3 regions of the Streptomyces sp. NPDC127119 genome follow, and region 3 is predicted to be linked to each of the others. Evidence: riboswitches for the same ligand, from Rfam matches in the RefSeq annotation. Region 3 holds a riboswitch; each other region holds the start of a gene.
The links. Region 3 has a riboswitch for cyclic di-AMP ahead of ACFVH5_RS18690 (NlpC/P60 family protein). Riboswitches for the same ligand answer to the same signal wherever they lie in the genome.

Region 1: another riboswitch for cyclic di-AMP. It lies ahead of ACFVH5_RS32940 (M23 family metallopeptidase); the one in region 3 lies ahead of ACFVH5_RS18690 (NlpC/P60 family protein).
Region 2: another riboswitch for cyclic di-AMP. It lies ahead of ACFVH5_RS31410 (C40 family peptidase); the one in region 3 lies ahead of ACFVH5_RS18690 (NlpC/P60 family protein).

Annotation. Positions count from the first base shown of each region.
Region 1 is NZ_JBHXTO010000110.1:6,572-9,837, reverse strand. It holds gene ACFVH5_RS32945 (aldo/keto reductase) at 1-442, opposite strand, end outside; gene ACFVH5_RS32940 (M23 family metallopeptidase) at 536-1,585, opposite strand; cyclic di-AMP (ydaO/yuaA leader) riboswitch at 1,597-1,754, opposite strand; gene ACFVH5_RS32935 (PP2C family protein-serine/threonine phosphatase) at 2,010-3,143, opposite strand.
Region 2 is NZ_JBHXTO010000099.1:5,628-8,893, reverse strand. It holds gene ACFVH5_RS31420 (ATP-dependent Clp protease proteolytic subunit) at 1-617, shown strand, start outside; gene ACFVH5_RS31415 (hypothetical protein) at 625-933, shown strand; cyclic di-AMP (ydaO/yuaA leader) riboswitch at 1,280-1,466, shown strand; gene ACFVH5_RS31410 (C40 family peptidase) at 1,470-1,943, shown strand; gene ACFVH5_RS31405 (ATP-binding protein) at 2,230-2,673, opposite strand; gene ACFVH5_RS31400 (helix-turn-helix domain-containing protein) at 2,934-3,266, shown strand, end outside.
Region 3 is NZ_JBHXTO010000038.1:3,543-6,808, reverse strand. It holds gene ACFVH5_RS18695 (hypothetical protein) at 1-94, shown strand, start outside; gene ACFVH5_RS18690 (NlpC/P60 family protein) at 231-1,391, opposite strand; cyclic di-AMP (ydaO/yuaA leader) riboswitch at 1,398-1,571, opposite strand; gene pcrA (DNA helicase PcrA) at 2,123-3,266, shown strand, end outside.

The DNA.
Region 1 (3,266 bases), on a different contig from region 3:
TGCCGGAGCGCACGAGCTCGTCCAGGGCTCCGAGGAACTCCTCGACCGGCACGGAGGGGTCGTCGTAGTGGGTGTAGTAGAGGTCGATGTGGTCCGTCCGCAGCCGGCGCAGCGACGCCTCGGCCGCGGCCTTGACGTTCGCCGGGGAGAGGCCCTTGTACGCGGGATGCGCGCCGGCCTTCGTGGCGATGAGGACGTCGGCGCGGTTGCCGCGCGCGGTCAGCCACTCGCCGATGACGGTCTCGGACTCGCCGCCCTCGTTGCCCGGCGCCCAGGCCGAGTACGCGTCGGCGGTGTCCACGAAGTTCCCGCCGGCGGCCGTGTACGCGTCGAGGACGGCGAAGGAGTCGGCCCGGTCGGCGGTCCAGCCGAAGACGTTGCCGCCCAGGGCGAGCGGAAACACCTCAAGGTCGGACGAACCCAGCCTGCGAAGAGAAGTCATGCCAAAACCAACGGCCGAACCGGACGGCCGTATTCCATACTCCGCGACATCGCGGCCCCGCAGGGCACGGACACCGGCTTGCGGATTGAGGCTTTACGGGTTGAGGCCCTTGCCGCGCAGCCAGGCCATCGGGTCGATCCCGGTGCCGCCGGCCGTGTGGACCTCCAGGTGGAGGTGCGCCCCGGTGACGTTCCCGGTGGCACCCACGCGCCCGATGACGTCGCCCGTGCTGACCTTCTGCCCGACGCTGACGCCGATCGACGACTGGTGGGCGAACCACAGCTCCGTACCGTCGTCGAGCGTGAGGACCGTGCGGTAGCCGTACGAGCCGCTCCAGCCCGCCTCGGTGATCGTGCCGCTGTGAATGGCCTTGATCGGGGTACCCGTGGGAGCGGCGAAGTCCAGACCCGTGTGCTGACCGGAGGACCAGAGCGAGCCGGACTGCCCGAAGGTGGAGGTGATCGTGTACGAGGAGGTGGGCAGTGTGAACTGCTTGGCCAGCTCGGCGAGGCGTGCGGCCTCGGCCTTCGCCTTGGCCTCCTCCTCCTTCTTCGCCTTCGCGGCGGCGGCCTTGGCCTTCGCCGCGTCCTGCTCCTTGGCCGCGAGCGTGGCGGCCTTCTTCGCGGCGGCGGCCTCGGCTGCGGCCTGGGCCTCGCGGTCGACCTGGTCCTGCTGGAGTTCGGCCTGGAGCATGATGCGCGAGCGCAGGGCCTCGCCGGCGTCGGCGTTGCCCTCCTCGGCGTCGGCCTCGGTGAGTCCCGCGGCGGTGAGCGCCGTGCTGGAACCCTCGGGGGCCTCGTCGTCGGAGATCAGCGAGCCGACGTTGGGCAGGTCGGGGATCGAGATCGACACCGGCGGCTTGCCGGTCTGCGCGGAGGCCATGCCGCCCGCGCCGACGGCGGCTATGACACCGACGCCCAGAACGGTGGAGCTGCGGGCGAGTCCCCCGCCACGCTGCTTGGCGACGCGGTGCTTGCCGCGGACGGGAACGACGGTGTCCGCGCTGGGATTCCAGGGCTCCCAGGTCTCGTCGTCCCTGCGGGCGCCGAAGGCGAAGGTGTCGGGCTTCTTCTCGCCCGAGGTCTCTCCCGTCACCTCGTCAGGCATGAACGAGGGTGTGGGGGCAGGCCTGTTGAACGCCACGTGGGCGCGCTCCTTTCCTTCCTTCTCGCCTACCGGGTTAGCTGACGGGTTCGGAGCAGGAAGGTCTCCTACGCGCGTCAACCGCGGTGTTCACCACCACGAAAGACACGCGATTCACCCCATGTAGGTGGTTCCCCGGTTCCCTTGCGGGATTCGGCGCGTGCGCACGGAGCCGTCTCTTGTGACGGCTGGGACACCGCGCTGCGTTATCGAACGTTAATAGACTCAGGCACCGGATTCCAAGCTGTTCTTGATGATCGTTACGGCTCCTGGCCTGGACTTAAACGCTGGGAGCGGGGTAAATCGGGCGAGTTGATCGCCATTCACGGGTACGGGTTTTGCTGACGGTGTGTCAGTTGTTATGCGCAGGGGCGTCGTTCGACTACTGCAGGTGATATGGGTCGGGAAGAGCGTCCCGGCTCCCTCACGGCCGGCGAACGGCGAGCAGTGCCATGTCGTCCGTACCGCCGCCCCCGGTGTACCGGAACACGTCGTCCACCACCTCGGCGAGCAGCGCGTCGGGCCCGGCGAACCGGCGCCCGGACAGCCGTGCCGCCGGATCGAAGAACACACCCCGCCCGTCCCGGGCCTCGGACAGCCCGTCCGTGTGGAAGAGCAGCATGGCCCCGCCCGGGAACTCCTCCTCCTGCGCGCGGTCGGGCCAGGCGCCCAGGTCGCCCATCCCGAGCGGCAGCGCGGGTTCCGCCGCGGCGAGCGTGCGTACGGTTCCGTCGCCACGCAGCAGGAGCGGCCCGGGATGGCCGCGGTTGACGAGCCGTACGCGCTGGGCGCCGTGCGGGATCTCGGCGAGCACGGCGGTGATGAAACCCTCGAAGACCTCGACGCTGTCGCGCCGCACCCCTTCGCGCATCAGCGACCGCTCCAGCCGCTGGGCGACCCCCTCCAGCGTGCTCTCCTGTTCGGCGGCCTCCCGGAAGGCCCCGATGACGACGGCCACGGCGGCGACCGCGCCCATGCCCTTCCCCCTCACATCGCCCACGACGAGCCGTACGCCGTGCGGGGTGTCCTGCACGGCGTAGAGGTCGCCGCCGATGAGGGCGTCGGTCTGCGCGGCCACGTACCGGACCGCGAGGTCGAGGCCGCCGGTGCGCGCGGCGGGTTCGGGCAGGACGGCCCGCTGGGCGGCCTCGGCGATCTCGTGGGCGGAGGCCAGCCGGGCGTTGCCCAGGCTCACGAGCCGGTTGATGACGACGGCGAGGCAGGCGACCGTGGCCACGGTCGCGATCTCGGTGATCCCGCTCGCGTCGACGGCGAACCGCACGGTCACCAGCGCCATGGCCGCCGTGCCCGCGACGCCCGTCCACACGGTGGCGCCGAGCGACAGCAGGGGCGCGGCGACGAGCGAGGCGGCCGAGAGGAAGGGCGCGGCGGTGAAGTACTGCGGGGTGAGGACGTCGTAGAAGACACCCGCGACGATCAGCAGTGCGGGGAGCACGCGGACGACCGCGCGGGTACGGGGGTAGAGGCCGGTCCGCTTGTCCGGCGGCGGCCCGGCGGAGCCCGGCGACCGCTGCTCGACCGCTCGACGCCCGATCACGTGTCTCCTGCCCTCGACCACCTCGCTCCGTCCAGGGTTCCGGGACCGGCGGGGCGGGGCGAGCGGACGGGGACCGGGCGAGTGAGCGCCGGCGCGGGGACGGCACAGAGGAACGTAAAACAC
Region 2 (3,266 bases), on a different contig from region 3:
CCAGCTCGGGGACGCGGACCATGGACCCGTACTCCAAGCTCCTCGAAGAGCGGATCGTGTTTCTCGGGACGCCGATCGACGACACGTCCGCGAACGACGTGATGGCGCAGTTCATGCACCTGGAGTACCAGGCACCCGACCGGGACATCTCGCTCTACATCAACTCCCCCGGCGGCTCCTTCAGCGCGATGGCGGCCGTCTACGACACGATGCGATTCGTCAGCTGCGAGGTGGAGACCATCTGCCTCGGGCAGGCCGCGTCGGCCGCCGCGGTACTGCTGGCCGCGGGCACACCGGGCAAGCGGTACGCGCTGCCGGGCGCCCGCATCCTGCTCCATCAGCCGCACCTGTCGGAGCCGCTCCGGGGCCAGGCGTCCGACCTGGCGATCCAGGCGGACGAACTGCTGCGCACCCGCGCCCGGATGGAGGACATGCTCGCCCGGCACACGGGGCAGCGCCGGGAGCGGATCGGCGCGGACATCGAGCGGGACAAGATCCTCGACGCCCGCCAGGCCCTGGAGTACGGGCTGGTCGACCGGATCGTCCCCAGCCGCAAGGCGGCCCTCGGCGCGTCCGACGACGCATCAGGCACGTCCGACACACCCGGCGTGGGGTGATCCGCCGATGCTTCCGCCCGAGTTGCCCCCGCTGCCGGCCCTGACGCGGGCCGAGGCCGAACTGATCGACCGCTATCTGGAGGTGGTCGACCTGCTCGGCCGGATCAACCCGGCGCACTCCGGCGACACGTACCGCGGACTGCGCGCGGCCCAGGCCCTGGTCGGCAGGGCGACCGCGCTGCGCGACGCCCTGACCCTGATGCACCAGCGGGGCGAGAACGAGTTGCACGCCGCAACCCTGGCGCGGGCCCTGCGCGTCCTCGACGGTGAGCGCAGGGCGGGCCGGGTCGCCCTGCCGCCCGGCTCCGGCACCTGACGTACACCACCGGTCCGGCCTCACGCAGGCACTTGACGAGGCGTCCGCACTGGAGTTGAAACGGACCAGAAGGCGTACCCCCGGTTGGCGTAGTCGAGGCTGCTCCCACAAGCCCCCGGGAGTTGCGCAACGTACGTACGTCCGAGGCGGAATCAACCATTCCGGTGCTGGTGCGGGGGTCCTTGAGGCCCTCGACGCCCACCCGTAGAAAGGGCTGTCCACCCGAACGGGTGAGTGGTGAGTAAGCCCACAAATCGCCGATTCCGCTCGGCTTTTGGGACATCAGTGCGTCAAGATCCCTGCGACGACAAGCCCCCGCCAGAAGCGGCGGGGCGGTCCGGGCGGACGCCGAGTCCTGCCGCTGCCCGGATGACCGGTCGACAGAAGTGCATCGGCAGGAGTGGAGGACCCGAGCATGACGGGCCGCCGGAGAGATCCGAGTGGCCCTTGGGGTGAAGCCGCAGCTGCGGCCGGGCAACTTCGCCAGCCCGAATCCGACAGGTCATCCTTCACAGGCGGCTGACGAAGGGTTGCGCATGACTGCGCTCAATCGTGTCCCGTCGCTGTTCAGCAGGGCCGGTACCGCATCGGTTCTCACCATCGCCGCCGTAGGCGGCGGCATAGTGGCCCCTGGCTTCGCGTCCGACGCGGAAGCGGCCACCCCCGCGACGAAGGCACTCAAGGTGGCGGCCTCCAAGAAGGGTTCCCCGTACAAGTACGGGGCCACGGGGCCCAAGCGCTTCGACTGCTCCGGCCTCACGCTGTACTCGTTCAAGAAGGCGGGCAAGAAGCTGCCCCGCACGGCTGCGGCCCAGTACAACAAGACGAACCACGTCTCCTCCTCGAACCGCAAGCAGGGGGACCTGGTCTTCTTCCACTCGGGCCGGAACGTCTACCACGTGGGCATCTACGCCGGGAAGGGACGGATCTGGCACTCCCCGAAGACCGGGGACGTGGTGAAGCTCCAGAAGATCTGGACCAAGAGCGTCTGGTACGGCCGGGTCAGGTGATCCGCCCACGGGGTGGCCGTGGCGCTCGGATCGCCACGGCCACCCCGTGAGGGACCCGGCCCGACGGCCCGCGAGGGGCCCGGCCCGCCGCCCGTGAGGATTCCGGGCATCACACCCGTGGGAGACCCGCTCGACGCCCGTGAGGGACCCGGGCCCTCACGCGTGAATTCGGGCGCTGACTGGTTACTCGTTCACCGCCGGACGTCCGGTGCGTTGTGTGTTGTGGGTTGTCCGCCGGCTCGTCGTGGCCTGGCGCGCGGTTCCCCGCGCCTCTTCGGGGCGGGCCCTACTCGGCCCGGACCGGCTGTGCCGGGGCCGTCCAGGGGAGCATGATCGATACGGTCTTGCCGCCCTCGCTGGTGGCTCGGACCGAGAGCTTGCCACCGGATTCCGCCGTCAGCCAGCGGATGATCACCATGCCCCGGCCGTTGTCCTGCTGAACGGCGGCGGGCAGCCGTTTCGGGAAGCGCGGGTGGCTGTCGGTCACACCGATGCGCAGTTGTTCGTCACGGTCGAGTTCGACGTCCACCGTGAAGGTGGGTGACAGTCCGAAGGTGTGCTGTACCGCGTTCGTGGCAAGTTCGGAGACGATGAGCCGAACCGTGTCTGCGGTCTCCGAGTCGGACGGCAGTCCCCATTCGGCCAGCACGTCGGTGACATACGTACGGGCGACGGAGACCGAGGCGGGATCGCTCGGCAGAGTGACGGATGCTTCCTGGTGGTCTGCCATGCGACGTCGTCCCTTTCCCACGGGACCGGGGTCCGACCGAAGCGGATGACTTCGAGACGGTCCCGGACTGGTGCTTGCGCCAGAGTGCCACTACCTCGGCGTTCGTGGTGCCGATCCACCAAGATATGCATATATCTGTCGCTCGAAGCGGTGAACTCTGCGACCGTCGACCGTATTTGGGCGGGCAGGTGGTTTGTCCTCTACCGTCGGCGTGACGCCGGGCGCTGTAGCGCTTGCGCGACGGTCGGAAGGAGACGGCCATGCAGTACGGCCCCGCGGTGCGCCGACGTAAGCTCGGCGCCGAACTGCGGGCCCTGCGCGCCCGCGCGGGCCTCACGAGCGGCGAGGCTGCGCGCCTCGTGGGCTGGCACCAGTCGAAGGTGAGCCGGATCGAGACCGGCCGCAGCGGGGTCAAGCCCGCCGACGTGCGGCGACTCCTGGACGCGTACGACGTCCGCGACCCGGAGCTGCACGAGTTGCTCGTCGTGCTGGCGGGCGCGGACGGCGACGGCCGGCACCACTGGTGGCACGCCTACCGGGGCCTTCTGCCGTCGACGTACAGCGATTTCATCAGCCTTGAGGCGCAGGCGGAC
Region 3 (3,266 bases):
CAAGCGTGACGACGAGAAGGTGGAGAAGGGCCTGTTCGCCCTGGTGGGCGGGCTGACCACGGTGAACATCTTCATCGCGCTGCTCTGGACCTGAGCGACCGCCCCGGAGGCCGCCCTGAAAACTGCCCGGGAAGCCGCCGCGGAAGCCTGGAAGCCGGTCCGGAACGCGGACGGGGTACGGCACATGCCTGCCGTACCCCGTCCGCGTTCCGTCCAGATGCAGCTGGGCGCTAGCCCGGCCGCACCACGCTGTGGATCGGCATGTAGTAGATCGACTCCTCGCGGACGTACGCGCCCGGCTTCGGGGCGTGGATCATCATGCCGTCGCCGATGTAGATGCCGACGTGACTGATGTCGTCGTAGAAGAAGACCAGGTCGCCGGGCTGGGCGTTGTCCACGGAGACCGTCGTGCCGGTGTCCACCTGGTCCCAGGTGGTGCGCGGGAGCGTCACACCGGCGGCCTTCCAGGCGGCCTGGGTCAGACCGGAGCAGTCGTACGAGCCGGGGCCGCTGGCGCCCCAGACGTACGGCTTGCCGATCTGGGCGCGGGCGAAGGCAAGTGCCTTGGCGGCCTTGGTGGAGGAGGCGGAGTCCGAGCCCGAGGTGCTCCCCGAGCCTGTGCCCGTCCCTGAACCCGTGGCGGTTCCCGTGCCCTGCGTCGCCGCTTCCTGGCGTTGGCGCTCCGCGTCGGCCGCCTGCTGCCGCGCCAGCTCGTCCGCCTTGCGCTGGGCCTCTTCCTGCTTCTTCCGCTCGATCGCGGCCAAGCGGGCCTTCTCCTCCGCGGTCAACTTCGAGAGGATCTCGCGCGCCTCGGCGAGCTTGCGCTGAACGTCCGCCTTGGACGTCTTCAGCGTGCTCTGCGTCGTGGTGAGCGTCTCCAGGCCCTCGGAGGCCTCCTGCCGCTTCTTCGACGTGGTGGCCCGCTCGGTGACGTACTCGTCGACGGCCTGCTTCTGGCGGGCGGTCAGCCGGTTCATCAGCTGGGTCTGGTCGAAGTAGTCCTGCGGATTGTCCGCGAGGAGGAGGGAAGCGCTGTCGGGGGCGGAGGCTCCCGTGCGGTACTGCGCCGCGGCGAACGTCCCGAGCGCCTCACGCGCGGAGTTGAGCTTCTCCGTACGCTGCGCGACGTCGTCGAGGAGCGTGGCGACGCGCTTGCGCTGCTTGGTGGTCTTCTCCTTGGCGGCGTTGTACTTCTCGGTGGCAGTGCCCGCCTGCTGGTAGAGGTCGTCGATCTTCTTCTGGACTTCCTCCGTGCTCGGCCTGGGCTCCGCGGCCGGCGAGGCGTCCGCCGTCTGGGAGAGCAGGGCCACCGAGGTCAGGGCCGCGGTGGCGAGGGCCGGTGTCCGCAGGCCCAGAGAACTGGGGGGCCGCAACTTGCGGTGTGGCGCCACGAGGGCGTCTCCTTCCGTCATCCGCCTACCGAGTTAGCTGTCGGGTTCGGGCGAGTGCTTCGGAAGGTTTGCCCTACGGTCCTTGTCCCACGAGGGAGTTCGGACCGATTCACCCCAGGATCGGTTGGGTCCCCGGTTCCGGAGGCCACGAGGGCATGCCGGATTCGGCGGAGCCCGCTCGGCCCGGCGTTGTTCGCCGGTGCGGGTCGAGCGGCCTACGCGAAAGTTAGCCAATACGTGTGGCACCTGTGAAGTTTGATGTGCGATATGCCCGATACATTTTCGTGACCTGGACCACGGGTGTCGTCCGCCGACGTCAATTGGTCATGATCTGCTCCGAGTTGTCCCCGAGGGGCACGGGAGCGGGTCGACCGGGTCGCGGAGCGGCGCCCACGCCGACGGGCCGGTTCCGGTCGGCTCAGGAGTGACCTCCAGCAGGCGATGTCCGGTGCGCCCTGTCTCCGCACGGTTATACGGAGCCCAGTCGTACGCGGTTCAGATGCGGGGCGAAATCAGCGCCCTGTGGCGGTACCGCCGCGCACCGCACCGCCGCACACCGCACCGCCGCCGTACCGGCCCCCCCCCCCCCCGCACCGCCGCCTTCCCGGCGACCCTGTGTAGTGGCGTACTCATCACGGGTGAGGCTCTGCCCTTGGCCGCCCGCCCGGGATTCCGCCGAGTTTCCGGGGTGGCGGCCGGGTGTCAGTGGGGGCGCCTAGACTCGGAGAGCGATGAGCAGCCTCTTTGATGACAGCTTCCTGGCGGACCTCAAGCCCTCCCGGGCCCACGAGGAAGAGCCCCCGCCGCCGCCCGAGGACGAGGCGCCGGACCACGGTCCGGACGACCTGTTCGGCGGGCGCTTCGACGTGCCTCCTCCCAGCAGGCCGAGGGACGGCTACTACCGCGACGGCGCCCCGAGGCCCCTGGTGGACCCGGCCGCGCTCCTGGACGGGCTGAACGAGAACCAGCGCGCGGCGGTCGTCCACCACGGCTCGCCCCTGCTCATCGTGGCCGGCGCCGGCTCCGGCAAGACCCGTGTGCTCACCCACCGCATCGCGCACCTGCTGGGCGAGCGCAAGGTGCACCCCGGCGAGATCCTCGCGATCACCTTCACGAACAAGGCCGCGGGCGAGATGAAGGAGCGCGTCGAGCAGCTCGTGGGCCCGCGGGCGAACGCGATGTGGGTGATGACCTTCCACAGCGCCTGCGTACGGATCCTGCGCCGCGAGAGCAAGAAGCTCGGCTTCACGTCGTCGTTCTCGATCTACGACGCCGCCGACAGCAAGCGGCTCATGGCCCTGGTCTGCCGTGATCTGGACCTCGACCCCAAGCGCTTCCCGCCGAAGTCCTTCAGCGCCAAGATCTCGAACCTGAAGAACGAGCTGATCGACGAGGAGGACTTCGCCGCCCAGGCTTCCGACGGCTTCGAGAAGACCGCCGCCCAGGCCTACGCGATGTACCAGTCGCGGCTGCGCGAGGCGAACGCGCTGGACTTCGACGACCTGATCATGACGACGGTCAACCTCCTGCGCGCCTTCCCTGACGTCGCCGAGCACTACCGCCGCCGCTTCCGCCACGTCCTCGTGGACGAGTACCAGGACACGAACCACGCGCAGTACTCCCTCGTCCGGGAGCTCGTCGGCAGCGCCACGGACCCCGTCGCGCACCCCGAGGACGTACCGCCGCGGGAGGACGACCTCCCGCCGGCCGAGCTGTGCGTCGTCGGTGACGCCGACCAGTCGATCTACGCCTTCCGCGGCGCGACGATCCGCAACATCCTCCAGTTCGAGGAGGACTACCCGAACGCGACGACGATCCTGCTGGAGCAGAACTACCGCTCCACGCAGACGATCCTGACCGCCGCCAACGCGGTCA